4 regions of the Halobacillus sp. B29 genome follow, and region 1 is predicted to be linked to each of the others. Evidence: riboswitches for the same ligand, from Rfam matches in the RefSeq annotation. Region 1 holds a riboswitch; each other region holds the start of a gene.

Region 1 (4,844 bases):
ACTGTGCCTTGGACTGTAGAAGTAAAAGGATGGCAAAAACTTGAGCCTTCTCAAGTAGCAGAGAATGTTTTATCTCAAGTGGAGGATGGTTCTATTATTTTACTTCATGATCTTCAACCGTCTATGGAGGAAGCTGTAGAATTAATTGTGAAGTCATTAAAGCAGGAAGGCTATACATTTGTAACGGTTAGTGAATTAAATTAAGTAAAAATAAAGCAGCCCGGGCATATCGCCAGGCTGCTTTATTTTGTATGTTAAATCAAGCTCAGTTAATCTTATTTCCAATCCAGGAAGCCCAGTCGTTGAACTCCACTAAAAATCCATCATGACCGTAGTCGGTATCGGAGTGAAAGTGTTCACTCCCTGGGACATGGTCGCTGAAGCTTTTAATAAAATCAAATGGGTAAAGCAGGTCGTGTTCGAAACTTAGTGTGTATACTTCCGCTTCATAATGCTGAGACGCCTGCTTCCAGCCGCCTCGCCCCCGTCCAATATCATGGTGATTCATGGCTTCCAGTAAATATAGATAACTGTTAGCATCAAAGCGATCTTTAATTTTATCGCCTTGATAGTCTAGATAGGACTGAATATCGTAGGATGCATCTTCTTTTTGATTCCGATCAAACCGCTTCTGGAAAAGGGTTTGGCTCCGGTAAGTGATCATCCCTGCCATTCTTGCAATTTCGAATCCTTTGAGGTGTTGGTTCGAAGGGTAGTTTCCATGGTTAAATGAGGGGTCATCCTTAATGGCACGCGCTCCGATGTGATTAAAAGCTATTCCATAGTCACTTAAATAAGGTGTCGCAGCAAGAATAAAGAGCTGTTTCATATAAGTCGGATAAAGCAGTCCCCATTCATAGGCTTGCATGCCCCCGAGAGATCCGCCAGCGACAGCATGGAGGCGATTGATCCCAAGTTCACGTAAAGCCATCCGCTGTGAATGAACGATGTCACGAACGGTTACCGGCGGAAAACTTAATCGGTACGGTTCACCAGTTTCCGGGTCTAAACTGGCTGGACCAGTAGACCCGTGGCATCCACCTAATACATTAAATGTTATAACCTGAAACTGGGAGGTATCAATGGGTAGTCCTCTGCCAATCAATCCGGCCCACCAGCCAGGCTGTTCCTCAGAACCAACCGCATACTGGTTTCCTGTTAACGCATGGCAAATTAAGATAGTTGGAGCACCAGGTGGGCCGAATCGTTCATAAGCCAGTTCCACATTTGGCAATTGATCGCCGGATTCAAATGTAAAAGAACCAATTGAGATGGTTTTATTCTGAGACTGATAGCTGGTGGGATTTTTTACAGACATGTTCATGCCTCCTTTCCAGTTTAGACAGAGAGTGGTGTTTCCGTGTAAGACTGCCCGGAACGTAACGCTATTATAGATTCGTAAAGACTGAGTCCTTTAACGAGATTATCCTGATCTTCTGGTACCGATTCTCTTGACCATAACAAGCCAGGATTAATCTCTTGAGCTGAATGGATCAATTCTTGATCGAGCTCTTTTGCATAAAGAACATCAACCACAGGCAGGGAGGAAGCCTTAAGGTCTTCAAGGTTTTCCGTTTCCACAACCTGAAAACCTAAACGTGAAAGCTTCTTCGCTTCGATTGAAAGTTCATCGTTGGAAGCAGTTCCCGTAATAGCGATAACTCTCTGACGCAGTTCATTATTCGAACGATCCAACGAGGACGTCAGTGTCTCTTCTACAAGGGTTTCGGCGTGATGATAAGGTTTTGAAAAACCGGTGGCTTCTTTAAGGCCCGCATCCAGCTCAGCTATTAGATCTTCTATTGATTCAAGCCCTACAGACAAACGTACTAATTCTTCCGTTACCCCGGATTTTTCGAGATTCTCATCACTTAACTGCTGGTGTGTGGTAGAAGCAGGATGAATAATTAGTGATTTCGCATCCCCAACATTGGCTACGTGAGACCAGAGGTTCGCTTGATCAATCAATTTTTTCCCTGCCTCACGCCCACCTTTAATGCCGAATACGACGATCGATCCATATCCATAACTGAAGTATTTCTTAGTAAGCGGATGCGTTGGGTGCTCAGAGAGTCCGGGGAAATTCACCCATTCAACGCCTTCATGAGACTGCAAGTATTCAGCAATTTCAAGAGCCTGATCAGAGTGTTTAGTGATTCTTAAATGAAGGGTCTCAAGACCTTGAAGCAGCAAGAATGCGTTATGTGGACTTAAGCAGGCGCCCGTGTCACGGAGCAGCTGCACTCTCAACTTAACAGCGAATCCGGCTGGACCTACATCCAGACCAAAGCGGACGCCGTGGTAACTTTCATCAGGTTCCGTGAATCCTGGAAATTTTTCATGATTCCAGTCGAAGCGCCCACTGTCTACCACGAGCCCGCCGATTGTCGTTCCGTGACCGCCAATCCATTTTGTAGCCGAGTGAATGACAATATCCGCTCCCCAGCTGATCGGTTTGCAAATGTAAGGAGTAGCGAACGTGTTATCGATGATAAGAGGAATATGATGTTCATGAGCTACATCAGCAACCGCTTCAATATCCAGCACATTTAAGCTCGGGTTACCGATTGTTTCAGCAAAAATAGCTTTAGTATTAGGGGTAACCGCTTTTTGGAAATCTTCTGGGCTGGTTCCTTCAATAAAATGAACAGTAATTCCATATTTAGGAAGGGTGTGTACGAACAAGTTATAGGTCCCCCCATATAAATGGGAAGAGGCTACAATTTCATCTCCAGCGCTGGCAATATTCAAAATGGCCATCGTTATGGCAGACATGCCTGAAGCGGTGGCTACAGCCGCGGCACCATCTTCAAGTAAAGCAATGCGCTGCTCTAATACATCGACAGTTGGATTCATAATACGCGTGTAAATGTTGCCAGGCTCTGCTAATGAAAATAAGTTCTGGGCATGGTCAGTGTCATTAAAAACGTAAGAAGTGGTCTGATAAATCGGAACAGCACGTGATCCAGTAGTCGGGTCGGGCTGCTGACCTCCATGCAGTAATAAAGTTTCAGGTCCAAATTTGTGAAAAGGTAATGTCATTAATAATCCTCCCTAAATTTATCATTCATTAATTCTAAAATTAAAAAGCCCTCTTCTTAAGTAAGAAGAGGGCGTAGCAATCAGTTCCTCCACTTATCTTCCAGATCCATAGATCTGTAGGAATTAGCACCTTTTCAAGTATCTCCTTGAAGGTTGCCGGGCGTCACAGGGCCTAGTCCCTCTGCCACTCTCGATAAGAGTTTTTAATATTCAGCTATTTATTAACTTGTATGGAATTATAAATTGTTTTATGCTTAATTGTCAAACTATTTGTGCAAAAACCAAATACGTTTGAAATGTCAGTGGGGTGGGAATGGTTTAGCAAGTATAGCAAAAGGAGTGAATAGACATGAAGGAATACACAGTAGCACCTAATAAAGACGTAACAGGCTGGTTGATCAAAATAGAAGATGTTGCCCCTACGGATTTGTATGATGAGCGTGATACGGCAGTAGCAAAAGCTGAAGAAATGGCTCAAGATAACAAACCAAGCAGACTCTATATTTTAGATCAGAACCACGAAGTTGAAGAAGAAAGAAGTTATTAATTAAGAAGACTCCCAAAATGGGGGTCTTTTTTTATAAGTAGCACTTTTATATTATCGTACAATATTATTAAAGAAAAGCTCCCGTTTGTTGAAGACTCAGTTTCGAGATATTGGAGGAGCGGAAGGTCCTCCGGGGGACGATTTCGCTTTCCGTGGGCATGTGGTAAGCTTCCTCAGGCTTCGCCTTCCGGGATCTTACCGATCATGTTCATCCCACAGGAGTCTACATCACCCCCCTCCGGACCTTGCCGAATCAGAAGCTCGAAAATGCACCAAAAATGCCTACTAAAATTAACTGGAGAGCGAAAGAGTATCTAACTTATTTAAGTATGCAATCCCTGATATATAAGAGGTTAAGGCTGATCCAGAGCGATTACCTCTCTTATAGAAGGGTCCGTTCACTCCTCAATCATAGGATGGCGGAGGAAACGACGAGACTCCCGCGGGAGAAGGAGCTAGGCGAGACCCCACAGGGAGTGATAACGACTGAGGAGGCTTGCCAGTTCCCCCGCAGGAAAGCGAGTTGTTTCCGCAGCCAACACCCTCTCTAAATGAGCAACGGACCCGAATTATCTCGAATTCGAGTCTTCAATAATCCGGCCCTATTGCTTAATAAGCTTTTTATTATAAATTGTGAACTTAATTTATTAGATCAGTTAAGGATGTGTGAAGAGGGCGAGTCTTATCGGAGATTCGGGTGTATTGGGGCGACTTGTTAATTTTAAAGAATTTTGAAATAATTATGATTACATAATTCCCATTGGGAAAATCGTCACTCTATGTAAAAGGAAGTAACGATGTTAGAAAGGAAAGAATTTTAAGTCCTGCCAGGGTATTATGCGTACATAAATTCTTATAAATTGTAGTCGGATAGAAGGGAGTCACATCTATGGTGCTGGAGATGGACAACGTATCTTTAAGACGCGGAGACAGATGGATTCTAAAAAATATTAATTGGCATATTGAAGAAGGACAGCACTGGGTCCTGTTGGGGCTGAACGGTTCTGGGAAAACGTTTATCCTTAATTTACTAAATGCGTACACCTTTGCAACAAAGGGAGAGGTTAATGTATTAGGTATGCAATTTGGGAAGACTTATCTTGCAGAACGACTGCGTAAACAGATTGGGTTTGTATCTTCAGCGATTCAGCAGAAGATTCATCAGGAAGATAACGCTTTTGAAGTGGTGCTGAGCGGAGCGTTTGCTTCCATTGGACTTTACGAAACCCCTACGGACGCTATGAGACAGAAAGCT
Region 2 (4,844 bases), on a different contig from region 1:
CATAAACAATGGTTCCGTCCTGGTCAATTACATAGGTTGCAGAAACAGGAAGGGTCCACGCTTCATCCCCGTTATGCTCGTCCACTCGCAGCCCTTTTTCTTTGTACACGTCAACAAGATAATCGGGCAGCTGATAAACGAGATTATACTGATTGGCCGTTTCATTTCCAACATCACTTACCACATGGAACTGGAGGTCATTTTTCTCAGTGGTGGATAAAGAGTGATCAGGTTGTTCAGGACTGATCGCAATTAGTTCGCCCCCACTATCGTGAATGTCACTAAGAATCTCCTGATAGGCCCGGAGTTCCATATTACAATAAGGACACCAGCCTCCACGGTAAAACGTCAATATGACAGGCCCTTCTTCCAGCTGTTTGTACAATTCAATTGAATTTCCCTTCGCATCAGGAAGGTTGAAATTAGGAGCTTTTTCACCTTCAGATAGACCTTTCCCATCAGAAGATTGCTCAAGCTCTTGAATGGCCTGCTTCATTTTCTCTTGCACATCTCCAGGAGCCGTCGCTTTGAATTTTTCAATGTATTCGTTGTAGCGCTCTTTCATTTCTGTCTTCACAGGAAAAAACTCCTTTATGGTTAGATTCACGTCGATTATAGCCTAGTTGATTACTTGGTTAAAGTTATCTGCTTATTCCTTCTTGTTAAAAGTAAGGCAATACCTACAGCGAGTCCTCCAGCGATCAGCTTGCCCACAATAACAGGAACAATCATATCTTTTTCAATTCCTGCTACAAAAGCAAAGTGGCTCCCCAGTACAAAAGCTCCACTTACCGCAAAAGCCGAATTCACTATTTTCCCCCGGTGATCCATGTGCTTCATCATGGCAAGCATAGGTAAATGATGGGCAAGGGAAGCCAGGAGGCCGGTCATAGCAGAAGCATTTAAACCAATCTTCTGGCTCAACCGATTCCATACCTTTTCCCCTTTTTGATTAATAAAAGCGATTAAAGGATACGCTCCTGCAAGGGTAACGGTAATCCTGCCTACAATAGAGACCCCCTCAGAAAGCGGGGCCATGCCAGAAATGAGGGTGAATTCCGTAAGCGTTTCAATCGTAATAGCTGCAAGTCCGGTAATAATAAGGATTTCGACTCCTTTTCCAAACCAGGCAAATACACGTATAGCTCCATTCGTAAACAACCATAATCCCATCCCGATAAAAATGGAAAGGAGAAGCGCCGGCAATAAGTTATGCAGCATCCATAACCATTCATATCCTGCGATCGCTCCGCCTGCCAGACAACCAATCGGTATTGTCACTATTCCGATGAGGATCCCTTTCGCGAAATAAGGACGGTCTTCTTTTTGAATGACAGTAAGAGCGACCGGTATAGTAAAGACGAGTGTCGGACCCATCATAGTTCCTAAAAATGCCCATGAAAACACAGCCGCTTCATCCGTTAAGGCTAACGCTTCGGCCAGGGAGTACGCTCCCATATCAATCGCTAAAATCATAGAAGCAAACATAGAAGGATCGGCCCCCAGTTCTTTAAAGACAGGACCAATAACCGGTGCAGCGACTTCTGACAAGACGGGAGCTAGCGAAATGATACCTACCATGGATAAGGCTAGCGGCCCCATCATCATAAAGGCATCATAGAAATGCTTTCCTAAAGATAAACGCTGATTAAGAACATAGTAATCCAGGGCCCCTGCCACCATAAACAAACACATGATGATTAGTATCGATTCATTGACCCATAACAAATCCGCTCCCTCTCCCTTCACAAAACCTATCTCTCACTCAGTTCGCTCTGTTCAAAGGTTTTCCCTTCCTGGTTCTGTGCGTAACTTCGCAGCCCTAAAAATAAAAAAAGCACTCAGAGTAAATACTCTGAGCGCCTTTCAAGGATAAGCGTTTTTAGCCGATTCCACATGCTACGGAACCGTTCTTCTGCAAATATTTCTGATGATGCTCTTCCGCTTCATAGAAAGTGGTGGTCTTAACAACCTCTGTTACAATCGGGCGCTTGAATGTGCCTTTTTCATCCCACTCTTTAATTTTTTCTTCAGCAATATACTTTTGACTGGCATCATTGTAAAAAATCGCCGAGCGGTATTGGTGGCCAATATCGGCACCTTGACGATTTTTTGAAGTTGGATCGTGCGTTTCAAAAAAGATATTTACGAGTTCAGAATAAGTAATGACAGTCGGGTCATACTCTACTTTCACAGCTTCTGCGTGACCTGTTTTACCCGTTTTCACCTGTTCATAAGATGGATTATCCAGATTCCCGCCAATATAACCTACTCGTGTAGATGTAATGCCTTCAAATTTTTCAAAGAATGCTTCTACTCCCCAGAAACACCCTGCTCCAAAAATTGCCTTCGCCATATCTCATCTTTCCTTTCTTTTTAACGCAACTTCTATCGAGAGCCTTCACGGGTATATGACAACGAAAAGACCCCTTTTCTTATCCAAGAAAAGGGGTCGTATTATAGTCCGTACGATCCTCTCATCTCTTAGGATGTCACCATCCTACAGGAATTGGCACCGTTCTCGTCAATCATTAGATTGATTCGATGGTTGCCGGGCATCAAAGGGCCAGTCCCTCCGCCTCTCTGGATAAGAAGTTTCCGTTATTTATTTTTAAGTTATTTCATATCTTACAACGTTTTAGCAGTGAAGTAAAGGATGAAGCTAAAATTTTTTTTGGAAAAAAACATATTCAGCTCCCGGTCTTTTACTCTATTCAGACTGTCATAAGAAAATGCCAGTCCATATTGAACTCTCCATCATTCGACAAATCTTTATTTGCCGCGCTCGCCTGAAGTATTAATCTCTTCAAACGGCTGGACGATGACAAAGCCGTCGCCTTTGAATTCCATTTGGATCGATTCTCCACTTCCCCGTCCAATGAGAGTTTTAAAGCTTATATCTGTACGAAACTCAGGCTGCAAATGACCCGACCAGGCGACCGTAGCATTTGGATCGGTAATTACTGGCTGCCCCGGGCGCACCATAATGGTAAGCGGTTCGTAATGAGACGTGATCGCTACTTTACCTCTTCCCTTCAGTTTAACGTTGAATAAGCCGCCCGACATCATTCCGGCAACTTTTTTCATCAGTTGAATATCCCAGTCTACGCCTGGCTCAAAGGCGAGAAGATCATTGCCATTCACTGTAATTTCTTCGTTATCCAGTTCCAGAATAGTAATTTTTTTGCCTTGATCAGCTAAGTAAAGGCTGCCGCGTCCGGTAGCTTTCATCAGAGAGCTTCCTTCTCCACTCATGGCTTTTTTCACGAAACGACCTACACCGTGCTCAAGGAATCCTTCTCTTTCAAATTTAATCTGCCCGTTGTACGAGATCATGGATCCTGCTTTCGCCCACACTTGATCGGTCAGGTTCACTTCCAGGATACGCGGGGTTTCCAGCTCGAAGTATTCATTCTCTGCATCGTCCTGCTTTGTTTCTCTTATAAATTGTTCAATAGAATATTTGCTCATTCTTCTCTCCCCTTTAATCGCATAGTTGGTTCCTAACTAGGATATTCGCTCTATTCCTATGGTACTCCTTCTTCACAGGGGGATTTTGCTGAACTGATGATTAAAGAGAGTCCGGAAACTGTGAGTTCTTGTACTACCTAAAGTCTCTGTTGAATATTATAGATTCGCTCGCGTTTGTTTAAGACTTGATTTCGAGACTTTTGTGAGAATTAGGTCCTGCGGGGGACGATTTCGCTTTCCGTGGGCATGTGGTAAGCTTCCTCAGGCTTCGCCTTCCGGGATCTTACCGATCATGTTCATCCCACAGGAGTCTGCATCGTCCCCCTCCGGACCTTGCTAAATAGGGAACTCGATATCATGTTCGGAACGCCATGGTTTACGGTGGGGTTAAACCTATAACAATGAGCGTGCACGTGGGATAACCCCTGCTATAGAAGCATTTAAGGCTGATGTAGGACACTAGCTTCTCCAATAGTAGGGTCCGTTCTTCTCACGTAGCCGCCCCTCATCGATTTCAGGCAACGGACTCAATTTATCTCGAAACTGAGTCTTCAACAATCCGTCCCGTTTGTTTAATAAGCGGCTTTGTTCAACCTAAGAACAAGGCGCCGTATATGAGCGATCCAAGGATTACAAAGGCGGGGTGCAGTTTTACTTTTTCAAGTAACAAGAAACTGGCGATGATCAGGATTGCTGTTTGCAGGAAACCTGTGGATTCATAGGAATTCCCAAAAAACTGGTACGCCATAATCCCAAGAAGCACGGCAATCGCTGGGCGGATTAAGTTAGTCATCCGCTTGACCCTGGGAGAATCCTTGAATTTATATAGAAAACTCAACAGGACAATCATTAAAATAAGCGATGGAGCAACTGTGGCAAAGACACCGACCACTGCACCCAGAACCCCTGCCTGCTGATAGCCGACAAAACCGGCCATTTTTGTAGCAATCGGCCCTGGCAGCGCATTCGCCATAGCAAGCATTTCGCTGAATTCCGTCACACTCATCCATCCAAATCGTCCCACAACCTCATTTTCTACCAAAGGGATCGAAGCAGGACCTCCCCCATAACCAATAATTCCAGGTATAAAAAAAGCAACAAATAGTTTCCAAAAAATCATGATGACTGCTCCTGACTTTTATGATTTGGTTTATCTTTAGCTTTTACAGGTTTAAGCAAAGCATATAGTAACAGCGCAAAGATAAGGAGACCAGGATGCAAGCCGATCCACTCAATCAGTAAAAGAGAGACAACCGCAAGAGATAGCGAGACGATCCACCCCAGATTTCCTTGAGCTTTTTTTAGAAAATCATAAGTCAGCTTGGCAAGCATAACTCCTACCACCGGAACCACGGCTCGTGTCATCCCATTGA
Region 3 (4,844 bases), on a different contig from region 1:
ATGAGTGTCAGCACATCACCGCTGATGGAAACGGACTGCAGTACAGTGCGCAGATTCACTAAAATAATGAAACCACCGGCAAGCACTCCGAGAATCAGAGCTGGAAGAATCCGAACCAGCCAGGCGGCAAGTGGGGCGGCCAGAACCCCCCCAATAACAAAAGCCGCAATCCACAGCCAGTTGAACTGATCGATTCCTAAAAATATAAGAAAACCGAGGGTGGCAGAAGTCGTCACGGCGAACTCGGTCGTATCCACCGTACCGATGACTTTTCTAGGGGTCGCTCCCTTTTGCGATAGGAGCACAGGAGTGTTGATCGGCCCCCATCCACCGCCGCCTATGGAATCCATGAATCCTGCTAGGAAGCCAAGCGGGTACAGAAAGCGTTTTTTGAGCGGCTTTCTTTTCTGGTTCTCATTTGACGGGCGCAGGAAAAGAAAACGAGCGATGATATAAATCCCGAGCAAAAGTAAGAAAGAGGAGATAAAAGGCTTAATCATATCTCCCGGGAGATTACTTAGAAAAGCTGCTCCCAAAAATGCGCTGACCGCTCCCGGAACAATTAAGGTCAGGGCTAATTTTTTATCCAGGTTTCCGAACTTATAGTGTGAAAATCCTGAAACGCCTGTTGTAGCGATTTCAGACATATGGATCGAAGAGGAGGCAATCGCGGGAGCCACCCCGTAGGCGAGCAAAAGGGATGAAGAGCTGAGCCCGAATGCCATCCCCAGCGCACCGTCGATAAGCTGGGCAAAAAAACCGACGAACGAAAAAATAAGTAATCTTCTCACGTTTCAACACTCCTGTTTCTATAATTTATTATTCTGATTGATTTACTTGGTTTTATGTTTAAAAAAATCTAGCTGTTATGTATTCCTGACCAGGCTTACAGAGCAAAGAAGAACGCGTTGTTTTCTAAGCAGTTTCCATCTCAATTCTTACACTATATGGACCCGAAATGAATAAAGTCACTTCTTTGTTAAAGTTTATTATAGTTTTTTTCCTTAAAAGCTTATTACACAATAGGGCCGTTTACTTTAAGACTCAGTTTCGAGATATTGGTTATGAGGGAGGCCCTTCGGGGGACGATTTCGCTTTCCGCGGGCATGTGCTGAGCTTCCTCGGGCTAAAAGCCCTGCGGGATCTCACCGATCATGTTCATCCCGCAGGAGTCTACATCGTCCCCCTCCGGACCTTTCCAAATCAGAGACTCAATACCATTTCCAACATCACCTGCATAATGATGAATTAGACTATGTGGTTTTCTACCTATTTTCAGGATGTAACTACACCCAATAGCCTGTCATAAAAGCATTTAACCCAGATTAAGCAGGGAAATTATTCTCTTCTGGAAGGGTCCGTTTTTCTTAATCATGTTGGGTTGGTGGGGAAATGATGAGACTCCCGTGGGAGAAGGAGCTAGGCGAGACCCCGCAGGGAGTGATAACGACTGAGGAGGCTTGCCAGTTCCCCCACAGGAAAGCGAGTTATTTCCCCACCAGCCCTTCTCCATTTAACGTAACGGACCCCGGTTATCTTGAAACTGATTCTTCCACAATAGGGAGCTTAATTTTAAGATCAATACGGAAGTTCAGAAGAGCTGAAATTACAATTATTAACAGAGTATTCTGTAAAAAGGCTAAGAAAAAACCTCTTCCCTGAGGAAAGAGGTGAAAAGCTGAATAGCTTAACCTTATCTCTCAGACAATGTCTGCTGGAATGAGCACCTTCTACAACTAGGAGAGGTTGCTGCGGGATCAACGGACCAGATTCCTTCCCCGGCTCTTTATAAGGATTATTTAATTTTAAAATTAAGATACTATTCAATCTAAAGGGGAAAGGTAAGTCCTGTCAAGAACGATTTTTAAAAATACAGAATATTTAAATTAAGCATTGACATATAGTAAAAAGGGGCATAAGATTTTAATCAATCACATTTTAAAAAAATTCAATCATCGTTTTCTTATCTAGAGAGGTGGAGGGACTGGCCCTTTGAAGCCTCGGCAACGGGTCAACAGACGCTGTGCCAATTCCAGCAAGCTATCACTTGAAAGATGAGAAGATGAGACGCGGGCTTATTCATGCTGTACGCCTCTCTTCTTTTTTCAAGGAGAGAGGTTTTTGATTTGTAGCGTTTTGTTTGTGGGAAGGGAGGAAAAAAATGACTAATCCAGCCATAACTTATGAAGAGTTCACAGGCGATCCTTTTGAACATCTGGGCCCTGAAGGGGAAACCAAGGGGGCACTAGAAGTACTGAAATGGGCTTATGATACTTATGGTTCTTCTATTACCTACGCCTGCAGCTTTGGTGCTGAAGGAATTGTACTCATAGATTTAATAGCAAAAGTTAAAAAAGATGCCCACATCGTTTTTCTTGATACGGAAATTCATTTTCAGGAAACATACGATTTAATTGATAAGGTGAAGAAAAAATATCCGGACTTGAATATTGAAATGAAAAAACCGGAATTAACACTGGAACAGCAGGCCGAAAAACATGGCTCAGCCTTATGGAAAAGAGAGCCGGACAAATGCTGCTTTATCCGTAAAATTAAACCGCTGGAAGAAGCATTGAGCGGAGCCACCGCCTGGGTATCCGGACTGCGGCGCGAACAGTCGGTAAGCCGGAGCCATACGAATTTTATAAATAAAGATGACCGTTTTGAATCCATAAAGGTATGTCCCCTTATTTACTGGACATGGGACGACGTATGGCAATATATCCGACTAAACGACTTGGATTACAATGATTTGCACGATAAAGGATATCCAAGTATTGGATGTATCCCTTGTACGTTTGCAGCGGACAGCAACGATCGCTCCGGACGATGGAAAGGCTTTAACAAGACCGAGTGCGGTCTTCATACGACAGGTAACAACGAGAGTGAATAAAGGAGGAAATCACATGTCTACAATTATCGCTCCCCACGGCGGGACGCTTGTCAATCAAATAAACGAAGGGGCTGACACTTCAGCTCTTACCACAAAAATTGAACTGGATGCCATGGCTTTAAGTGATTTAGAACTGATCGGAAACGGGGCCTATAGCCCCTTAACCGGTTTTCTGAATCAAGAAGATTATCATTCCGTCGTTGAGAATATGAGGCTGAAAGACGGAACACCGTGGAGCATTCCCATTACGCTGCCCGTAAATAAAGAAAAGGCGAATGAGCTTCAGCCGGGACAGAAAGCCGCGCTCGTTCAAAACGGTACGACATACGGTACGATCACGATTAGTGAAGTCTATTCATCGGATAAAGAAAAAGAAGCAGAGAATGTGTACTTAACCAAAGAATCCGCGCATCCCGGCGTAAATAAACTTTACGGCCGTCCGGACTATTACGTGGCCGGGGAAATTGAACTGACAAAACGTGCGGAAAAGGAACATGACGAAAAGTTCTACCTGGACCCTGCCCAGTCGAGAGACTTATTTAAGGACCTGGGCTGGAGTAAAGTCGTTGGTTTCCAAACCCGTAATCCGGTTCACCGCGCTCATGAATATATTCAAAAAGCGTCCTTGGAAACGGTAGATGGACTGTTCTTAAATCCACTTGTCGGCGAAACGAAAAGCGACGACATTCCGAGTGATGTAAGGATGAAGAGCTACCAGGTGCTGCTCGAAAACTACTATCCGGCGAATCGTGTTGTGCTTGCTGTCTTTAGTGCGGCTATGCGCTATGCTGGTCCACGTGAAGCTATTTTTCACAGTCTTGTCCGTAAGAACTTCGGCTGCTCCCACTTCATTGTCGGCCGTGACCACGCTGGAGTAGGCGATTACTACGGAACTTACGACGCTCAGAAAATCTTTAGTCATTTCACAGAAGATGAACTGGGAATAACGCCAATGTTCTTTGAGCACAGCTTCTACTGCCAGGCGTGTGAAGCAATGGCTTCCCACAAGACGTGCCCACATGATGCCAAACACCACGTCATTCTTTCCGGTACAAAGGTACGTGAACTGCTCAGAAATGGCGAAAAACCGCCAAAAACGTTCAGCCGTCCCGAGGTCGTTGAGACGCTAATTGAAGGACTACGAGATAAACAAACCACTGACTCATAACGGAAAGGATGATGGATATGGGATCCAATCTCACGTGGCATGATGCTGCAGTAAATGTAAACGATTATCGAAAAAAGAACGGACACCATAGCGGAGTGATCTGGCTGACCGGTTTATCTGGATCCGGGAAATCAACCATTGCGAATTTAGTCAATAAGCAGTTGTTCCAGAAAGGGCTGCAAACATACTTACTGGATGGGGATAACATTCGGCAGGGGTTGAATAGCGATCTTGGTTTTTCAGCAGAGGACCGAAAAGAAAATATCCGCCGGATCGGCGAGGTCGCGAAGCTCTTTGCTGACAGCGGATCGATCGTTCTGACGGCTTTTATCTCTCCCTATCAGGAGGACCGCGATCAGGTAAGAAAGTTATTTAACAAAGACGAATTTCTGGAAGTCCACGTGGATTGTCCTGTAGAAGAGTGTGAGAAGCGCGATCCAAAAGGCTTGTACAAGAAAGCAAGAAAAGGGGAAATCAAAGGCTTTACCGGTGTAGATGCTCCTTATGAAGCACCCGCTTCCCCTGAGCTCAGATTAGAATCCGGCAGTCTGGATGAGCAGGCATGTGCGGACCGGCTGGTTGCTTTCTTAATCGAAAAGGGGTGGGTCAAAGGATGAGCAAAGTATTTATCGTTGGTGCAGGACCAGGAGATGTGGATTTAATTACCGTCAAAGGGTTAAAGGCCATTCAGCAAGCAGACGTGATCCTTTACGACCGTCTTGTCAATCAGGAGCTTTTAGATGAAGCAGGAGAGCGAACCGAACTTGTGTATTGTGGAAAAAG
Region 4 (4,844 bases), on a different contig from region 1:
ACAATAGGGGAATTGAGAAAAATTTACTTTATTACTGTCCAAAAAAAATTTCCTTTCTATAAAAATGTATGAGTAAGATAGCTCTTTCTATTCTATGTTTGAGGGATGGAAGTGAGAAAGACAAAAACCCAGGAAAACGATAATAATAGGTAGACTGCAACTTTCAGATTTTCATGGAGGTTTTCTTTTCCAGGAACGCTACCAAAATATTAGATACTTATGTTAAAGTGTTTTTCACCGTTGAGTCTTACGTTATAAGCTCATGCAGTGGATTTGATATATCTCAAACTTTTACTAATGAAGAGGGGTACCTATCTCGCTTGAAAACATTAGTGATACATATTTTTTTACATTCATGAGATGGGAGATAAAGCTGGAAATCGTGAGGTGCGGGGTAATTATTGAAGATAGGCCAGGGTGAATTCTTTTACAGAGAAGAACACGATATTTGGTGAATTCCCGGTAGCACATTAGAGGTAAGAGAGACATTTGAAGACACCGTTAGACGAGATTACATGACTAATATACAGGAGGCTGCCATGACAACAAACATTTATATGGTGCGACACGCTCATTCTACATATACACCAGACGAATTAAATAGGCCGTTATCAGCAGAGGGAACTAAAGAAGCGGCTAAAGTCAGCGCACGGCTCATAGACGATAATATCGAGCACGTGATCTCGAGTCCTTATTTAAGGGCCATACAGACGGTTGAAGGATTAGCTTCTGCTCTCGGGCAAGAAATTCATATAATGGATGGGTTCAAAGAAAGGAAGTTAATAGAGGGAGGAGCTGATAACTTTGAGGAAGCCATTCAAAAAGTATGGGCTCAGCCTAGTTTTTTCTGGGAAGGCGGAGAATCAAATGTGAACGCCCAGGAAAGAGGCGTAAGAGCCTTGAACAACGTATTAGAAAAATATGAAAATAAAAATGTCGCCATCGGTACGCACGGTAATATTATGGTGCTCACCATGAATTATTTTGATAACCAATACGACTTTGAGTTTTGGAAGAATCTTGCGATGCCAGATATCTACAAGCTTTCTTTTGAGGCTGATCAGTTCGTAGGTTGTAAGAGAATATGGAAGGATTCTTATTGAGTGATTTTTCAGTATGGATCATCGCTTCTATTCTATGATTCTTTTCTGTTTTTACTAATTTCAAATAATGAATTGACGAAATAGAGGGGTATGATAGAATGGAGTCTAATTAACATTCGAATATTTTGAATTTTCTTATCGAGAGAGGCAGAGGGACTGACCCTGTGAAGCCTCGGCAACCGGCTGATTTATGCACGGTGCCAATTTCAGAGGAAGGCGAAAGCTATTCCGGAGATGAGAGAGCAAGCGGCAGCCAAAAGACAGTTGCCCAAAGCCCTTCTCTCTTCGTGAGTGAAGGGTTTTTAATTTTTCTAAAGGAGGGCAGTAAAAGGTTCGACACAAAACAATCGGAAAAAGGAGGATGGCCATGTTCTTAGCGATGATGGTTTGGGTGGGGACTATGATTTTTTCCTTCCTATTAGGAACATTTCTCTGTTACAGAGTGGAGAAATCAGGTGTAAAACGGTGGGGAGCCACCGGACGAATATTTAAGTATAAATAAGCTAGCAGGAAGGAAGTTACTGACAAATGATATGGTATATTCTCGTATTTAGTTTTTATGTTCTATTTTTAATATGGGCAAATGTAAAAAGTCTTAAGAAAGCAGAGTCGATCGATGACTATACAACGGGCGGACACCGAATGGGGCTTCTTCTTGGAATCGGTACCACAGCAGCAACATGGGTAAGTGTAGCTTCTGTTATCGGGGTCCCCGGTTATTTGTACAGTTCGGGTGTATCGGCTGTGATCGGCTGGGTAGCCGGCTGGTGTTTCGGCGGAGCCTTAATCCCTATTGTTGCTTACAAAATAAGAAGACCGGAAAAGCCTGCCAGGACGTTCCCTGAATTTATCCGGCATAGGTTTGAACCTTTTCAGAACAAGAGTACATTGCAGGCAATTGTTGGTATTTTAATGTTTATCGGTTATTTGCTGCTCGTCAATATTCAGGTAACTGGGTTTGGCATTGTTTTTTCAAGTATCACGGGCATTGATTATAAAATTGCGATTTTCGGATTCTTATTATTTATATTAATTACAAGTGTAGGTGGATTCTGGTCTGTGGCTGCCACGGACACGTTAAATACGATTTTGATTATGATCGGCGTATTACTTGCGAGCGGTGTAGTATGGTCGTTAACCGGTGGAATCGGTAATATAGTCGATACGCTTGCGACGACAACCTCGCCGACAAACGTGGGAGGGCCGGAGCTTGAAGAAGGAATTTTACTGTCCCCGTTTGGGACATTTGGTATTGGTGCATTACTTTCCATTTTTATATCGAATTCGTTAGGAACCCCTTCTTCCCCTCACTGGGTCACGAGGATGCTGGCTCCTCAAAATGTGAAAGTAGCGATCTTGCAGGTACTGGGTACGATTCTGGTATTGATTTTCATTATGACGCCACTGATCGTTATTGGCCTCGGGGCAAAAGTACTGGTACCGAGCATACCTGTAGATAAAACGACGGACTACATCATTCCTTTAGTCATCCAGCAGTACACGCCGCCTATTATCGGAGGCATCACGCTGGTAGCTATCTGTGCAGCGGCTATTTCCACGGCAAATTCGATGCTTTTGCACTGCGCCACTTCTCTTTATTATGATGTGTACTTAAATATAGCTCCAAAACGAATCAGTGAGAAGAAGTTTAAGAACTGGCTCCGCTTAAGTATATTTGGAATTGCAACCGCAGCCGTTCTCTTAGCTATTAACCCACCATGGTTCTTGGCTATGGGATTTGTCTATGTGTATGGCGGATTTGGGGCTGCGTTTTTCCTCGTTGTGTTCTTAGGGCTGTACTGGAAGAGAATGAACCGGGCAGGAGCCTATGCCGGTATCATCATCGGGGCGGTCGTGTATGTGGCAGCGAAGGCAATGGGGTATGGACTGCCATTTGTCATCGCCGTTACGGCATCACTGATTGGGGTGCTGATTGCCGTTTACTTTACGAAAAAAGCACCGCTTGAAGCCTATGAACCTTACTTTGAGGCGGAAATTAGTGATTCTACCAGGGAAGTACTGGAGAAGATGAGATCCACGACTCAGGAAGAACCTGAAGTGAAAAATGACCGTTCTCGTATCGGTTAGAATGATTCAAATAGACGTAGGAGCTGCCTATTGCAGGCAGCTCCTACGCTTTTTTATTACGATTCGTCCCGTGTATAAATGAACTTTACTGAGCCGTATAGCCGCCATCCACCAGCATATTGGCTCCGACCATAAAGGAAGCGTCGTCACTTGCGAGAAAACTGACCGCTTTCGCAATTTCCTTAGGCTGACCCAGTCGTCCAATCGGGTGTGCACCTGCAAGGCCCTGGCGCATTTCCTCATCGGCATTTTCCAGAATTGCCGTTTCAACGTAGCCTGGACATACCGCGTTTACGCGTATATTGTTTTTCGCGTAAGTAACCCCTAATGTGCGGGTAAGGTTGACGACTCCGCCTTTGGCTGCGGCATAAGAAGTTACCGAATCCTGTCCGACGTGTCCCAGGATCGAAGCGTTGTTGACGATTGCTCCACCGTTTTCCTGTTCGAGCATCTGCGTGATAGCGTATTTGTTAGATAGAAACACACCGTTGATGTTTACATCCATGAGTTTCTTCCATTCTTCATAGGAAAGCTCGTGCGCCGGTGTAGCGTCGCCAATTCCGGCATTCGCAAATAGAATATCCAGCGAACCAAATGTGCCGACCGCCGTCTGAACCATGTTCTTAATATCTTCCTCAGATGTGACGTCGGTTTTTTGGAACACGGTTTCATAACCCTGGTCATTTAACTGACTGGACAATTCGCTTCCCTGTTCGTTCAAATCGGCAATCACCACTTTCGCACCCTGCTCGCAGAAATCCTTCACGGCTGCCTCGCCAATTCCACTAGAACCACCTGTAACCACAGCAACTTTACCTTTTAATTTCATGGCTATCCCTCCTATATTTTTAATAAAGAAACCAGTCTATATTTTCCACTATTGGAAAATAGTGAAACGAAAGACATTTTGGCCTTCATTTTTGGAAAGAATAACGGCTTGATGCTTGGGTTCACGAGGTTGAGGTAAAAAGTAGTAAGTATTACGTTTATTTCAATTATGTGAAATAAACTCATAAATACTCTAATTATGTTAATATGTGGAATATGTTTCTGAAGTAAGCAGTAAAAGATACATAGAGTTGTAGATTTTTGAAAAATTTTCAAACAAGGAAGTGAGTACCGTGAAAAAAGTCAGCCTGCTTTTCTCTGCCATCCTCCTGGTCTTTTTCCTAATCGCTTGTACAGAGAGCTCTTCGACAAGCACCGATCAGAATGAAAAAGGAGAAGCTTCCTCGGAGGAAGCTTCCTCCGAGGAGCAGAATAATGAAGAATCTTCTTCAGAAGAGAAGAAAAAAGAAGAAACGAAGCCGCCGCAGCCTTATGAGCCGATCGAGCCGGCTGAAGATGCCAAGCCTCTGAAAGAGAAGATGTCAGAAGAGCAACTGGCGAAGATGCCTACCGTGGAGGCTCATGGAGGGGAGCGCGAACGGATGATTCCAGTGGGAGAGACGCTCGTCAAAGGAGCCGAAGATCAAACGGATGGACCGTTAAAGGATCACCGACTGGTTGCTTACTATGGACACCCGAATTCGACCAATATGGGCATTCTTGGGGAAATGGAACCCGACGCTCTTATGGAAAAGCTAAAGAAACAGACGCAAGCCTATTCGAATGCCGATCCAGAACGTCCTGCCATTCCAACCATTGAGCTGA

What was found. Region 1 has a riboswitch for S-adenosylmethionine ahead of ACTWP7_RS08255 (O-acetylhomoserine aminocarboxypropyltransferase/cysteine synthase family protein). Riboswitches for the same ligand answer to the same signal wherever they lie in the genome.
Region 2: linked by a shared signal. The riboswitch ahead of msrA (peptide-methionine (S)-S-oxide reductase MsrA) and the one ahead of ACTWP7_RS08255 (O-acetylhomoserine aminocarboxypropyltransferase/cysteine synthase family protein) in region 1 are both predicted to bind S-adenosylmethionine.
Region 3: linked by a shared signal. The riboswitch ahead of ACTWP7_RS07275 (phosphoadenylyl-sulfate reductase) and the one ahead of ACTWP7_RS08255 (O-acetylhomoserine aminocarboxypropyltransferase/cysteine synthase family protein) in region 1 are both predicted to bind S-adenosylmethionine.
Region 4: linked by a shared signal. The riboswitch ahead of ACTWP7_RS19525 (sodium:solute symporter family protein) and the one ahead of ACTWP7_RS08255 (O-acetylhomoserine aminocarboxypropyltransferase/cysteine synthase family protein) in region 1 are both predicted to bind S-adenosylmethionine.

The regions. Positions count from the first base shown of each region.
Region 1 is NZ_JBQQCM010000005.1:78,132-82,975, reverse strand. Features, by position in the region: gene ACTWP7_RS08265 (polysaccharide deacetylase family protein) at 1-204, shown strand, start outside; gene metX (homoserine O-acetyltransferase MetX) at 266-1,318, opposite strand; gene ACTWP7_RS08255 (O-acetylhomoserine aminocarboxypropyltransferase/cysteine synthase family protein) at 1,339-3,042, opposite strand; SAM riboswitch class I at 3,133-3,242, opposite strand; gene ACTWP7_RS08250 (DUF2188 domain-containing protein) at 3,392-3,589, shown strand; gene ACTWP7_RS08245 (ABC transporter ATP-binding protein) at 4,479-4,844, shown strand, end outside.
Region 2 is NZ_JBQQCM010000001.1:179,251-184,094, reverse strand. Features, by position in the region: gene ACTWP7_RS00855 (peroxiredoxin-like family protein) at 1-577, opposite strand, end outside; gene eutH (ethanolamine utilization protein EutH) at 628-1,728, opposite strand; gene msrA (peptide-methionine (S)-S-oxide reductase MsrA) at 1,883-2,356, opposite strand; SAM riboswitch class I at 2,475-2,594, opposite strand; gene ACTWP7_RS00840 (AIM24 family protein) at 2,773-3,471, opposite strand; gene ACTWP7_RS00835 (chromate transporter) at 4,061-4,591, opposite strand; gene ACTWP7_RS00830 (chromate transporter) at 4,588-4,844, opposite strand, start outside.
Region 3 is NZ_JBQQCM010000004.1:204,208-209,051, reverse strand. Features, by position in the region: gene ACTWP7_RS07280 (sulfite exporter TauE/SafE family protein) at 1-791, opposite strand, end outside; SAM riboswitch class I at 1,691-1,795, opposite strand; SAM riboswitch class I at 1,961-2,061, shown strand; gene ACTWP7_RS07275 (phosphoadenylyl-sulfate reductase) at 2,162-2,893, shown strand; gene sat (sulfate adenylyltransferase) at 2,907-4,061, shown strand; gene cysC (adenylyl-sulfate kinase) at 4,079-4,678, shown strand; gene cobA (uroporphyrinogen-III C-methyltransferase) at 4,675-4,844, shown strand, end outside.
Region 4 is NZ_JBQQCM010000022.1:18,612-23,455, reverse strand. Features, by position in the region: gene ACTWP7_RS19530 (histidine phosphatase family protein) at 540-1,103, shown strand; SAM riboswitch class I at 1,236-1,344, shown strand; gene ACTWP7_RS19525 (sodium:solute symporter family protein) at 1,632-3,191, shown strand; gene ACTWP7_RS19520 (SDR family NAD(P)-dependent oxidoreductase) at 3,277-4,020, opposite strand; gene ACTWP7_RS19515 (hypothetical protein) at 4,313-4,844, shown strand, end outside.